One region of the Paenibacillus sp. LK1 genome, then DNA from elsewhere that is predicted to be linked to it. Evidence: riboswitches for the same ligand, from Rfam matches in the RefSeq annotation. Region 1 holds a riboswitch; each other region holds the start of a gene.
The links. A riboswitch is a leader RNA that binds a small molecule or an ion and turns the genes downstream of it on or off. The one in region 1 is predicted to bind thiamine pyrophosphate.

Region 1 (3,522 bases):
GTGATTTAGGAAAGGGATGCAGTCATGAAGAAAGTCATCGTCGTAGGATCAGGAATTCTTGGGGCTTCCACAGCGTATCAATTGGCTAAACGGGGTGCGGAAGTTCTTCTTATAGACCGGAAAGATCGAGGGCAGGCTACGGATGCTGCTGCCGGGATCATCTGTCCCTGGTTATCTCAGCGCCGTAATCAGGATTGGTATCAGCTTGCCAAAGCGGGTGCACGTTTTTATCCCGGCTTGATTGAAGAACTCAAGAGTGAAGGGGAAACAGAAACGGGTTACGCTCAAGTGGGTGCTCTTAGTATTCATACGGATGTGGACAAAATCAACAAGATGCAGGAGAGGGCACACCTTCGTAAAGAAGATGCACCGGAGATTGCCGATATTACCCGTCTAGATGCAAAAGAAACTCATGAGCGTTTTCCTCTTCTGGAGGAGAGCTTTCAGTCCGTCTACATCAGTGGTGCTGCGCGTATCGATGGACGTGCGCTTCGTGATGCCTTAATCCGATCGGCTCAACGAAATGGAGCGGTCCTGATTCATGGGGACGCGACACTTCAATATGAATCGGACCGAGTGACTGGAGTGGTTGTGGACGGTAAAGTCATATCGGCTGACGAGGTTATCGTGTGTGCCGGCGCTTGGGCTAATGAACTGTTGAAGCCCTTGGGCATTGATTTTAAGGTTCATTATCAGAAGGCGCAAATTATGCACTTGCAGGTTCACGATCGAAAGGACACTGAGAACTGGCCTGTAGTCATGCCTCCTTCGGATCAATATCTGTTAGCCTTTGATCAACAGAAGATTGTGATCGGAGCGACTCACGAAAATGATATTGAAGGATACGATACAAGAGTAACCGCAGGCGGAATGCAGGAAATTTTGAATAAAGGATTGGAACTGGCTCCCGGTTTAGCTGATAGCACGTTTCAGGAAGTAAGAGTAGGTTTTCGTCCATTTACTCCAGGTTTTCTTCCGGTAATGGGTGCTGTTCCAGGTTGGAATGGCTTGATCGCAGCTAACGGGCTTGGAGCGTCTGGGCTAACGATGGGGCCTTTTATTGGCAGTCAACTGGCCAAATTGGCTTTGGGTATGGATTTGGATATCGATATTCAGCCATATGACCTTGGAAAAGCAATGAATGATCAGAATTGAGGTGAACTATGACGTATTCACAGCGCTTAACTCACGGCTACTCCTCAGACATCATCTATCTGGAGCATCAGATTGCCATCGCAGAGGAGGAATTGGCAAAAGCTGAGGAAAAGCGGCGGGCATACGAATCGGATTTAGATCAGTTAAGAACGTCTCCCGGGTATCATTCAACTTCAGCAACGGACGTCTCTAATGAGAAAAAATGGGTCGATGAGTTAAACAAATTGCAAGGTATGATTAAAGATATCCGGACCCGACTTAAAGACTTGCAAGAAGATTTAGGGGAACTTGAAGATTAATAGGAATGGATTGACATTTGGAAAAACACATGTTGTAATAAGCCTGAGCTATTTGCAGGGGGACTGTTCGCAGTTGAGAAGGTTAAAACCTGACCCTTTGAACCTGTTAGTTAATACTGACGTAGGGAGCAAATAACATGTACTCATGTTATTTTGCCCTTGCCGAAAATAGGACAAGGGCTTTTTGGTCTGCATTTTAGAGGACAGAACGCGATAGCTGGATGTGAAGCGGGGACATTATAATTTTAATAAAAGGAGAAATGATCATGTCATTTTCAAGAACGTTAAAAGATAAGTCCAGAACCGTATGGGAAGATGGATACAACCATCCTTTTTTACACGAAATGGGGAAAGGCACACTGGATCGGGAAGCGTTTAAGTTTTATCTTCTTCAGGACTATACATATCTGATTGAATATGCGAAGATTTTTGCCATGGGTGCGGTGAAGGCGACAGATGAAAAATTGATGACGAACTTTACGGTGATTCAACACGCTATTCTGTACGAAGAAATGGATTTGCATCGAAAGTATATGAATGAATTTGGGATTGCGCTGGATGAAAATCATGCTGTCAAACCCTCTCTATACAACAAGGCGTATACGTCGAATATGATGAGTGTTGCACAAACAGGTGGGGTTGCCGAAATCATCGCCGTCATTTTCCCTTGTGCGTGGACGTATTACGACTATGCTACAAGATTAAAAGAACAATATCGAGATTCATTAGAGGGCAATTTCTATCAGACCTGGATCGAAAATTATGCAAGTGATGATTTCCGCGACTCATTTGAATGGTTCTATGATACACTGGATGCATTATGTGAACATAAAACCGAGCTGGAGCTGGAGGCCATAGAAGACATATTCAGAAGAAGTGTTGAATTTGAATATCTGTTCTGGGATATGTCGTATAAACGGCAACTCTCGTACTTGTGATGAATGCAATCTACTACAACCAGAGATAAGGATGAACATACAGATGGACAATCGTGAGGAACGTATCTATTTGCGATTTTTGAACGTGGAGGACGCGCCGACATTGCTGGATTTGCAGTTCCGTAACCGGGCTGTTTTCGAAGAGATATCGGCAAGTGAACGATCGGAGACGTTTTATACACTGGAGGGTCAAGTTGCACTTCTCGAAGGTTGGAACAAGGCCAGGGAAGAAGGGAAACGTTACTCTTTTGGAATCTTCCTGAACAATACACATGAGCTCATTGGAGAGATTTCTCTGTTCGAACTTGAACTGGATTCCACAGCCAAATGGATTGTTGGTTATGTGCTAGATCAAGTGCAGAATGGCAAGGGATACATGAGCGATGCCCTTCGGCTAGCACTGGATTTTGCTATGAATGAAGCGGGAATAAAACGAGTGGAGGCAGGTGCACTTCCCGACAATGCCGGATCAATTCGAGTGTTGCGTAAAGCGGGCTTCCAGGAAACGGACCGCCAGAATATTAAAATCAAGGGAAGTTGGAAGGAACATGTGATGTTTGCAGTGGATTTGCAGTAGATTGTTGAATACCGTAACGTGAACCACCTAAATCATCCAGGGGGAACTTATGAATAAACGGAAACAAATGTTATTGGACTCAGCACTTGTGCTCTTTGAGAAACATGGAGTAACCAACACCTCTATACAGATGATCCTAGACGAGTCAGGTGTGTCCAAAGGAACATTTTATAAATTCTTTGGTTCCAAGGATGATTGTATTCTTGCTATTCTGGAGCAGCGTGTACAGGAAGATATGATGATTCGCAAAGATTTGGAGAGCCAAAGCTATGCATCCGATTTTGACTTACTGGTAGATCAAATTATGGTGCCGATGATTTTGCCGGAAAAAAAGCTTGTTGTGGAGCTATTCTGGACAGGCTTCTACTCTGGAGAATGCAATCTAGAGAACTTGACTCGTACGCAGTTAAATTGGTTATCTGAACGACTGGTACAGGTATTTGGTGAAGAATTAAAACCCTTTGCTTATGAAGGGGCTATTTTTGGTTTTGGCATGATCCATCAAATCTCGAATATGTGGAGAAACTTCCATCTTGCCCAACCGAATTGGAAC
Region 2 (3,522 bases), on a different contig from region 1:
TATGATATCCCTTAAAATGGTAGAAAAAAATCGTTAAATATAAGGAGGATTTTGATTATGAGTTTTCAAAAGCGCATTGACCACGTCGGCATTGCCGTTCGTGATCTGGAGACCACGCTGCGTTTCTATACGGAGATTGTTGGTCTTGAATTGAAAGACCGGGTAACCCATACCAACGGTGTCATTCAGCTCGCCTTTCTCGGCTTCAACGGAAGCGATGAGACCGAGATTGAGTTGATTCAGGGATACAGCGACAAGCTGCCTTCCGAAGGTACGGTGCACCATTTTGCCATCCATGTCGATGACCTTGATTCTGAGTACAACCGCATTAAGGCAACTGAGGCCGAATTTATTGATGGAGAGATGATTACACTGCCTAACGGTTACCGTTATTTCTTCATCTATGGACCTGAAAAGGAATGGATTGAGTTCTTCCAGCGCTAAGAATTGGAGCTGATTTATGAACATTTTAATTACCGGCGCAGCCGGAAAAATTGGAAGTGACTTGTCCCAACACTTGTCAGAAGCATTTCACCTTCGACTAACGGATTTGAATATCAACAGACTACATACGTATCAAGGGACAAGCCATGAGATCATGACACTGGATGTGACAGATCCCGAAGCCTGTCAGCACGCTTGCGAAGGCATGGATGTGGTTGTACATCTGGCGGGAGATCCTTCCCCGCATGCCGGATTCTATGAATCGTTGTTGGATATTAATATCAAGGGTACATTTAATGTATTCCGTGCAGCTAAGGACCAAGGTGTGCGGAGAGTCATTCTGGCAAGCAGTGCACAGACGATCGAGGGGTATCCCATTGATGCTCAAGTCTATCCGGACATGCCGACACGCCCACGGAATTTGTACGGAGTTAGCAAATGTTTTGGTGAATCGCTCGCTTCCTATTTTGCGTATACCGAAGGCTTACAAAGTGTAGCAGTACGTATAGGTGCATATGATGATTTTCAACCAGATGGACCCGCGCTGGAGGCAAGGGATATGAGCGCGTATATTAGTCCGGCTGACTTGTGTGATTTGATGTTCAAAACAATTACAGCTACAGATCTGGAGCCCTTCACCATACTGCATGGGATCTCGAATAATCGATTTAAACGATTAAATCTGGAAACCACTCAGAAACAGGTAGGCTATGACCCGAAATCCGATGCTTTTGCACTCAGTCAGATTTCCTTATATGATTCGCCAAGATAATTGTTAAAAACCACACATCTAGAGAGGCCGTTATACGCATGTATAATGGCCTTTTTGATTCATTCATACGTGCCCCTATCCAGTTCCTGACTGGACATGCATGGGCCTCTGGCCTATAATTACACCTAGTAATGCCCGTAACTTCATAGTTTCCCAGGGGAGTCGGAATAGGCCGGCTGAGAGTGTATCCCACCAAGATACTGACCCTTAGACCTGATCTGGATCATGCCAGCGTAGGAATCGGAGTATATCGAATTGGCCCAGCCTCTTTGCTGAGTGCCACATCTCTAACGCCTGCACGCGTCCCGGATTAACGGGGCGCTTTTTTAATGTTCTTTTATATAGCCAGAGAGCTAAAAAAAGTGACGTCATCCGGATCATAGCTGGTATAAATCTGTCGATTTATGCAAGAAGCTTGGATATGAAGCCAAGGAGTACCCCGCGCCACTGGCCGGACAACATGAAGGAGAGAAATGAAGATGAGATGGCGTAAAATGATGGGCCTAATGCTCTTGTGCGTCCTACTAGTGGCTGTGGCCGCATGTGGCGGCAAAGAAGCTGCACCTTCAGGAGAAAATGGCAACAGCAACACCGAAAACAGCAATGAAGGTGACAACGCAGCCCTCAAGGACGTTAAAGTGGTGCTGGACTGGACACCAAATACAAATCATACCGGCCTGTATGCGGCCGTAGATCAAGGTTTTTACAAAGCCGAAGGCTTAAATGTCGAGATTGTACAGCCAGGTGCTGGAGGCGCGGATACGATGGTAGCTTCGAACGAAGTGCCTTTTGGCGTAAGTTATCAGGAGAGTGTAACCCAGGCCCGCACACAGGGCGTACCGCTCGTGTCTATCGCTGCAGTCATTCAGCATAACACGTCCGGATTTGCCGCTCCGGCGGATCGGAACATCAAATCTCCCAAAGATTTTGAAGGTAAAACCTATGGTGGCTGGGGCTCTCCAGTGGAAGAAGCTGTGATGCAATCCATTATGGAAGGCGAAGGCGCCGATGTATCCAAAGTAAAAAATATTAGCATGGGCGATGCAGACTTCTTCACCGCTGTGAAACGCGATATCGACTTTGCATGGATTTTCTACGCATGGACGGGTATCGAAGCCGAACTGCGCGGCGAACCGATCGACATGCTGTATGTAAAAGATTATTCCGAAGCACTGGACTACTACACACCTGTACTCGTTACCAATGAAAAGACGATTCAGAACGATCCCGAGCTGGTTAAAGCGTTCCTGAAAGCGACTTCCGAGGGATATCAATACGCGATTGAACATCCCGAAGACGCTGCCAACATTCTGATCAAGGCCGTACCGGATCTGGATAAGGATCTTGTACTCGCAAGCCAGAAGTGGCTGAGTCCGAAATACCAGGATGACGCACCACGCTGGGGTGAGCAGAAGCAGGAAGTATGGCAGAACTACACGGATTGGATGTTTAGCAAAAAACTGCTCGATGAGCAGGTAGATGTATCCAAAGCGTATACAAACGAGTTCTTACCCCAATAAAAATGGTTTAAGTTTAACTTTTTTTTACACCAGAACGAAGAGTGCAGAACCCATCTGAAGAAGCGAAGCGCTCACCTTTATCCCCGGATTTCCTCCGTTAAAAATTATTAAAGAAATCCGGGGATAACAGTGATCGGAAGAGGGTACTGCAATCGGAGTGGTAAAGTGTAAAGCTGGTTTAGCTCATGCAATTTAACCCGAAAGGAAACGTGATCTCTCATGGCAAGCACACTACTTAGCATTCAAGTCATTCCCAAAACGCCAAATGGCGAAAATTCCTATCCTTATGTTGATCGTGCCATTGAAGTTATTCAGCAGTCCGGCTTGAAATATCAGGTTAATCCACTGGATACCACGATGGAGGGAGAACTGGAGGAACTGCTCGAGGTTGTCCGCAAAATGCACGAAGTTCTCGTGCAAGCTGGCAGCCCAAGCATCATCTCACAGATCAAGATCGCCCATAGCCCAAGCGGCTTCAGCATGGACACCCTGACGGAGAAATATCGCTAATGCATGCCTATTGGAAAAGCGTATGGCCGCCCTTTGTGGCGGTTATTCTCTTTATAGCAATATGGCAGGGAGCTGTCTCCCTGTTCCATATTGAGAAATGGATGCTGCCTGCGCCTTCAGACATCGCCCATGAAGCAGCGTCCCAGGCCGAGCGACTTGGCATGCATGCATGGGCAACAATCCAGCTGACATTGATTGGGTTTGCAGCAGGTACACTTGTGGGATTACTGATTGCGATGGTGCTGCATCTGATTCCATTTTTGAAATCTGCACTCT
Region 3 (3,522 bases), on a different contig from region 1:
TCCCGCACATCATCCTTATTGGGCAGGCCCAGATGTTCTTTTGGCGTAACATAACAGAGCATGGACGTACCAAACCAACCGATCATTGCTGCTCCAATTGCCGAGGTAATATGGTCATATCCTGGTGCAATATCGGTCGTCAGCGGTCCCAGCGTATAGAACGGCGCCTCTTTACATATCTCCATTTGCAGATCGACATTCTCCTTGATCTTGTGCATCGGCACATGCCCCGGACCTTCAATCATCACCTGCACATCATGCTTCCAAGCGATTTGCGTTAGTTCACCAAGCGTAGCCAGTTCCGCCATCTGGGCTTCATCATTGGCATCGTAGATGCTTCCTGGGCGCAGTCCGTCTCCGAGCGAGAACGCCACATCATACTTTTTCATAATCTCGCAGATTTCTTCAAAATGGGTATACAAAAAATTCTCCTGATGATGTGCAAGGCACCATGCTGCCATGATGGACCCGCCCCGTGACACAATGCCTGTCATACGTTTGGCGGTCATCGGAATATAACGCAGCAGCACGCCTGCATGGATTGTAAAGTAGTCCACACCCTGCTCTGCCTGCTCAATGAGCGTGTCACGATACAACTCCCAGGTCAGTGCTTCAGCTTCTCCATTGACCTTCTCCAGCGCCTGATAGAGCGGTACTGTTCCAATCGGCACAGGTGAATTGCGGATAATCCATTCCCGGGTCGTATGAATGTCTTTGCCTGTGGACAGATCCATCACCGTATCCGATCCCCAGCGTACCGCCCAGGTCATCTTCTCCACCTCTTCCTCGATGGAGGAGGATACCGCAGAGTTTCCAATGTTCGCATTGATCTTCACATGAAAATGACGACCGATTAACATCGGCTCACTCTCTGGATGATTGATATTCGACGGCAGTATGGCCCTGCCACTCGCCAGCTCCTGCCGCACAAACTCCGGCTCCACCCCTTCACGAATGGCGGCGAACTCCATCTCCGGCGTGATGATTCCCTGCCGTGCATAATGCATCTGGGTCACGCAGCGCCCTGCCTGTGCCCGCAATGGTTTACCACGCAAGCCTGGATACTTCTCGGCTCCAGCTCGCTTTCCTCCAGGTTTCAATCCGTTATCCTCCGGTTTTACCGTTCGTCCCTGGTAGGCTTCAACATCTTCACGCTCCGTAATCCAGCGGGTACGCAGTGCTGGCAGCCCTGCCCGGATATCGGCATGAAATCCGGGGTCGGTCATCGGTCCGCTCGTATCGTAGACACGCAGCGGTTCGTTATACTCCACTCCTTGAGGAGTATTGGTGTCATGAAGGGCAATTTCACGCTCCGGTACTGCAATGTCAGGTCGTGAGCCATGAATGTAAATTTTGCGGCTGCCCGGGAAGGGCTGAACCCGTCCTGCCGTACCTTTTTCCTTTGCCAACTGCTGATCCTGCTTGTCCTGTCCCATCGTTCGGTTTCCTGTACTCATCGCTCTTGTCTCCTCCTCATTAGTGTTTGCCTGGATTGAAATACTTGCACACGGCTCCAAACCATCCACAACATAGAAAAAGAAAGAGCGACCCTACAACACAAAATAGAGACATACAATTCAAGTAATACAGACATACGAGGCAAAAGATATCGGAACCCAATGCTCGCCAATGCTCCCAGCTCTTTATCCAAAAGCAGCTCTGACACCAGCTTTCGCCTGTTTACTGTATAAAAAAAGCCGGTTCCCAAGGGAACCGGCTTATCTCCATCACCAATAACACACCTTATAGAGACTCCTTAGTGGAGCCTATCTATAGGTTAAATTATATGGTGTTCGTGATCGTATCGCCGATTACTTCCCTACGCTGGTATGATCCAGATCAGGTGCAAAGGGTCCGGAATCTCATGCGATTCCGTCTCAGTCCGGACAATTCGGACTCCCCCAGTAACGTTAACAAGTTGCAGCATCTAGGCCGCAGATTCATATTCAATTATGCTGACCCTGTTGGGCCATCCATTACAGAGTAGCGCAACCGAATCATAAAAACAACCTTTAAATTCCAGAAAATAAGATCAGGATAGCATAAGCCCCATCTGCGTAGCAGCTTCCTTCAACACAGGTGCGTATTCATGCAACGTTTCTTGCGAGAGACGGCTAACAGGCCCGGATACCGACAGGGCAGCAGCGATGTTGCCTTTCCGATCCATTATGGGTACAGATACTGCTGCGGCTCCCGGTTCACGTTCCTCATAACTTGTTGCGTAGCCGTATTCCAGAATGTCTTTCATCTGTGCCAAATATACTTTGGGATCGATAAATACCGGCCATTCCGGTCCATTCATCAGATCTTCGCGGTCCTCTTCGGTGGCAAAAGCCATCAGCACTTTGCTGGATGCTCCCACTGATAACGGAAGTCTGACGCCCACCGGAGCTACACGACGAATCGCCTGATCACTCTGCACGGCTTGAATTCGAATCCGCTCACTGCCATCACGCAGATATAAACTCACGGTTTCGCCCAGTCGATCTCTCAGCCGCTCCATCGCAGGAAGGAGCAAAATGGCAGGATCATCGCTGCGAGACATATGGGCAGACAGTTCCCAGATGCGTATGCCGAGTCGATACTTCTCAGTTGCAGCATCCCGGATTACGAACCCTTTGTCCTCCAAAGTAGCCATCAGACGATGGACTGTACTCTTGTGCAGACCGATCTGGCTGGCAATTTCCGTGAGTCCCAGATCACTGCGGGTTGTAAAACACAATAATATATCCAGCGCCCGTTCTACAGCCCGGACGGTTAACTTTCGGTCTTCCATGGCAAGTTGCCCTCCTCATGTTTCATCACATGAAACTTGGTTACATAAATTATATGAGAAACGGTCTCATCTGTAAACCAAAAAGCGCCATTTGGAATAGGGATATTTGTAAATATTTTCTTTTTATAAATTAGAATCCCCTGCATTTTGCACCCTAAGGAAATGTTACCCATATATCTTCAGAACTATATAACAATTGCGTAACAAATGGCCTCAATCAATTGACTTTGACTATATTGGAACATACGATAAAGATATATTAAATTAAGATTTTGCTTCATAAGTAGTCAGAAAAATCATTTATCCGCTCTGTTCGTCTCGTTGTTATCTTCATTTGATTTTTAAAGGAGGGGCAATCATGTATCCGACATCCCAGAGCGAAGCCCCGCTGCAAACGAAAGTGTCAGATCTGCCTTCTTCGTTATCACCGAGGCTGATCCGGTTCAAACATATTGTCGTGGCGTTGTTGCTCTCCGTTGTATTTTTTCTGCTCTTTTGTTTCATTGCACTACACGGTTATATTGCTTGGGTATTATCCAATCCAACTGTAGCGCCTGTATTCTCCAATCCCATGCAGGCGAAGAACATGAAGTATCAAGACATCACGTTTCCGGCAGCAGACGGCAGTCGAACAATGCAGGGTTGGTATATTCCGGCTGATGATAATGCAAACAAAACCATCATATTCAGCCATGGATATGGTGCGAATCGTGAAGAAACCTGGGTACCGATGTATGACCTGGCCC
Region 4 (3,522 bases), on a different contig from region 1:
GACACCACAGCAGATTGCCCAGAAACAGATATCATTCTCGATCTAATTCCACTGGAAAGAAGGCATGATTATGCAATCCCTTTCATCCGTTCCCTCTCCACCTGTTAAAGACTTGTTAAATCGAATTCCGGCTTATACGCCTGCCAAATCCATGGAACAGATCCGGAGGGAGTTGGGACTGGAAAGTGTAGATCGACTTGCAGCGAACGAAAATCCGTTTGGTTCTTCTCCCCTGGCAGCAGAAGCGGTCAGATCGCTGGGTTCCGATCTTTTGGCTCAATACCCCGACGGTTCCAGCCAACTGCTCCGTGACAAACTTGCGGAACGTCTAGGTGTGCGTACCTCCCAACTGGTATTTGGCAGTGGATCATTCGAGCTCCTAACCCTTACCGCCCAAGCCTATCTTAATCCCGGCGAGGAATCACTCATTCCGGTGCCCTCCTTTAACTGGTATAAGGGCGCTACGCTGCTGGCAGGCGGGGTTATTCATGAAGTGCCTTTGGTCAACCATTCGCTGGACCTGGAGCAATTCCGGCACCGGATTAATGCTTCTACCCGAATCATCTGGCTGTGCAATCCGAATAATCCAACCGGAACCATTTTCACGGCAGATGCCCTGCTTGGTTTACTCGAACATGTTCCCTCCCATGTCGTGGTTGTCCTGGACGAAGCGTATTATGAATTCGCGGAAAGTGAAGATTATCCTGATACGGTTAAGCTGCTGGAGCAGTACAATAATCTGATTATTTTACGGACCTTCTCCAAAATATATGGACTTGCCGGCCTACGAATCGGATATGGCATCGGGAATGAAAGCATCATTGAAGGCATTAACCGGGTCAAGCTGCCTATCAGTCTGACAGCCACATCCCAAGCCGCTGCTTCGGCCAGCCTGGATGATCATGAATTTGTTTCTCATTGCCTGCACTACAATCGTCAGGGACGGGAAACGTTAATGCAGTCCTTTGATCATTGGAACTTACCCTACATCCCTTCCGAAACAAATTTCATTATGGTGGATCTGTTGCAGGATAGTGGCCCGATTACCCAAGAATTGTTGAACAGAGGCATCTCTGTTCGCGGCGGTGCCGAATTCGGTATGCCTACCTGGCTTCGGATTACGATTGGCACACCTGAGCAGATTGCCCGGCTGATCGGTGAGCTTGATTCACTGTTACATTCCAACGATTAGAATCCTAGGTTACTTTCCTAACTCACATTACGCACACTTCTTTTAAGCCGCCCTCTTTACATTCCACTTGCATGTGATATATGCTGAACACACAACTGCATATCTTGAACATTGCACTAGGGGAGCCTTGCGGCTGAGACGAATCGAACGATTCGGACCCTTTGAACCTGATCTGGATCATACCAGCGGAGGGAAGTGGAGCGGCCTCTCAGTAAGCGGATTTTTTCATGTTGATGATGAAATTTAATGTGAATTGACTTACAGACCCACTCATTTCTCCGGAAATGGGTGGGTCTTTTTCGCGTTCTGCGGGCAGATCAGAAGGTGTAATTAAAGATCCCGCGGTTTGAGGTTGAATTTTGAATAACAAGGGGGACGGAACGAGATGGATAACGATATAACCCTTCACAACATGAGCTACGCTTTCCCGGGAAAAAGGGATTCCCCAGTGCTCTCCAATGTGTCGATGCGTGTAGCCAAAGGAGAATTCGTTTCGCTCATCGGTTCCAGCGGCTCCGGTAAAAGTACCCTCTTCAAGCTGCTGGCAGGCTTGCTTGAGCCAACACACGGAACCATTGACATTCCTTGGGTTCAAGAAGGAAAGCGACTGGGGCAGGTGGCCTACATGCCACAAAAGGACCTCCTGTTATCCTGGAGAACCGTCCTGGAGAATTGCATGCTCCCCGCTGAACTTGCTCCAGGTCGGCAGGATAAGGTAAGGATTCGAGCGGACATTCTGGCCGGTCTCGACCGATTTGGCTTATCCGGTCACGCGCATGCTTACCCGGACGAGCTGTCAGGTGGCATGCGCCAGCGTGTCGCGCTGCTTCGTACTTTGCTGACAGGTGGCCAACTCATGCTCCTGGATGAACCATTCGGCGCACTCGATGCCATGACCAAACGTGAGATGCATCGGTGGCTGCTGGAGCTCTGGGAGGGCCTGGGCAAAACCGTGTTGTTCATCACACATGACATTGAAGAAGCCCTGCTGCTCAGTGATCGGATTATCCTGTTAACTCCGGTGGGCCAAGGCCAACAGCTGCAGGATCTGACGGTACCTTTGCCACGTCCAAGACATTCGGACATGATCTACGAACCGGCTCTCGTTCAGATGAGACGACTACTGGAGGAACAATTGCATGCGAGACGGTAACTTGAGAGATAGCATGAAGCATAGCGTAAGAGGTTGGCTTGCCCGTTATGGTCTGTTTCTTTTGCTCATGATCTTGCTGCTTGCTCTCTGGGAGTGGATTGTGTGTATGGGATGGGTGCCTTCCTTCATCATTCCAGCCCCGACGGCGATTGTCCGTTCGCTGTATGAACATCACCACCTTCTGCTGGCTACACATCTGCCCGCTACCTTGATGGAGGTTATCGTTGGTTTTGGCTTGTCCATTGGTGCCGGGACTGCACTTGCAACGGGTATGCATATGAATCGGTCGATTGAAAAAGCGTTATATCCCTTCATCGTGATCAGTCAGACGATCCCGCTGATTGCCCTTTCCCCCGTCTTCATCCTGTGGTTTGGCTACACGCTGTGGAGTAAAGTGGCGGTGGTGTTCCTGATCGCATTTTTCCCGATTGTAGTGAGCACCTACGATGGCTTGCGCCAGGGTGATCCGGAGCAGCGTGAACTGCTGCTGACGATGGGGGCCACCAAGTGGGATATTTTTCGCAAACTCCAGATTCCACTTGCCCTTCCCTCCTTCTTTTCGGGACTGAAAATGTCTGTGGTGTATTGTGTGGTCGGTGCAACGATCGGTGAATGGCTCGGTGGAAGCAAGGGGCTTGGCTACTTCAGCCGCAGAATGTCGAGCAATATGAACACGGATGCGATGTTCGCCGCCATTATGCTATTATCCCTACTTGGTATCGCCCTGTTTGTACTCATTGCATGGATGGAGAGAAGATTTGGTACACCACGTCATGCAGGTAGAAGAAAAGCTGGATAACTTTCGGATTTCAAAACAAAAAACAAAAGAAACGAGGAACTTTACGTTATGAATAAAAAGCATATCTATTCCCTGCTCCCCATTCTGCTCATGTCTCTTTTGCTGATCGTCAGCGGATGCGGTAAAACGGGCATCAATACGCCCTCCACAGGCTCAACTTCCAATGCAAACGATACAGACTCATCTGCGATAGAAACGCCATCGGAATCCAAAGAGAAGCTGTCCATCATGCTCGATTGGTACCCAAATGCAGTACATTCCTTCATCTATGTTGCTCAGGAAAAAGGTTACTTCGCGGATCAAGATCTGGACGTGGAAATCCAGATGCCTGCTGATACGAATGATGCCCTCAAACTTGTTGCCGCCGGGAAGATCGAT

Region 2: it holds a riboswitch for thiamine pyrophosphate, as region 1 does, so the genes downstream of both, CS562_RS26335 (ABC transporter substrate-binding protein) here and tenA (thiaminase II) in region 1, are expected to answer to the same signal.
Region 3: it holds a riboswitch for thiamine pyrophosphate, as region 1 does, so the genes downstream of both, thiC (phosphomethylpyrimidine synthase ThiC) here and tenA (thiaminase II) in region 1, are expected to answer to the same signal.
Region 4: it holds a riboswitch for thiamine pyrophosphate, as region 1 does, so the genes downstream of both, CS562_RS09920 (ABC transporter ATP-binding protein) here and tenA (thiaminase II) in region 1, are expected to answer to the same signal.

What each region holds. Positions count from the first base shown of each region.
Region 1 covers NZ_PEII01000002.1:551,257-554,778, reverse strand. Annotated here, with positions in the region: gene CS562_RS06160 (NAD(P)/FAD-dependent oxidoreductase) at 25-1,155, shown strand; gene CS562_RS06155 (hypothetical protein) at 1,164-1,454, shown strand; TPP riboswitch at 1,501-1,599, shown strand; gene tenA (thiaminase II) at 1,721-2,392, shown strand; gene CS562_RS06145 (GNAT family N-acetyltransferase) at 2,436-2,969, shown strand; gene CS562_RS06140 (TetR/AcrR family transcriptional regulator) at 3,019-3,522, shown strand, end outside.
Region 2 covers NZ_PEII01000014.1:86,138-89,659, forward strand. Annotated here, with positions in the region: gene CS562_RS26325 (VOC family protein) at 58-444, shown strand; gene CS562_RS26330 (NAD-dependent epimerase/dehydratase family protein) at 461-1,216, shown strand; TPP riboswitch at 1,362-1,474, shown strand; gene CS562_RS26335 (ABC transporter substrate-binding protein) at 1,696-2,736, shown strand; gene CS562_RS26340 (MTH1187 family thiamine-binding protein) at 2,956-3,246, shown strand; gene CS562_RS26345 (ABC transporter permease) at 3,246-3,522, shown strand, end outside.
Region 3 covers NZ_PEII01000015.1:61,218-64,739, forward strand. Annotated here, with positions in the region: gene thiC (phosphomethylpyrimidine synthase ThiC) at 1-1,436, opposite strand, end outside; TPP riboswitch at 1,800-1,913, opposite strand; gene CS562_RS27120 (IclR family transcriptional regulator) at 2,033-2,776, opposite strand; gene CS562_RS27125 (alpha/beta hydrolase) at 3,135-3,522, shown strand, end outside.
Region 4 covers NZ_PEII01000004.1:7,308-10,829, reverse strand. Annotated here, with positions in the region: gene CS562_RS09930 (ATP-binding cassette domain-containing protein) at 1-46, shown strand, start outside; gene hisC (histidinol-phosphate transaminase) at 71-1,192, shown strand; TPP riboswitch at 1,301-1,403, shown strand; gene CS562_RS09920 (ABC transporter ATP-binding protein) at 1,578-2,345, shown strand; gene CS562_RS09915 (ABC transporter permease) at 2,332-3,144, shown strand; gene CS562_RS09910 (ABC transporter substrate-binding protein) at 3,193-3,522, shown strand, end outside.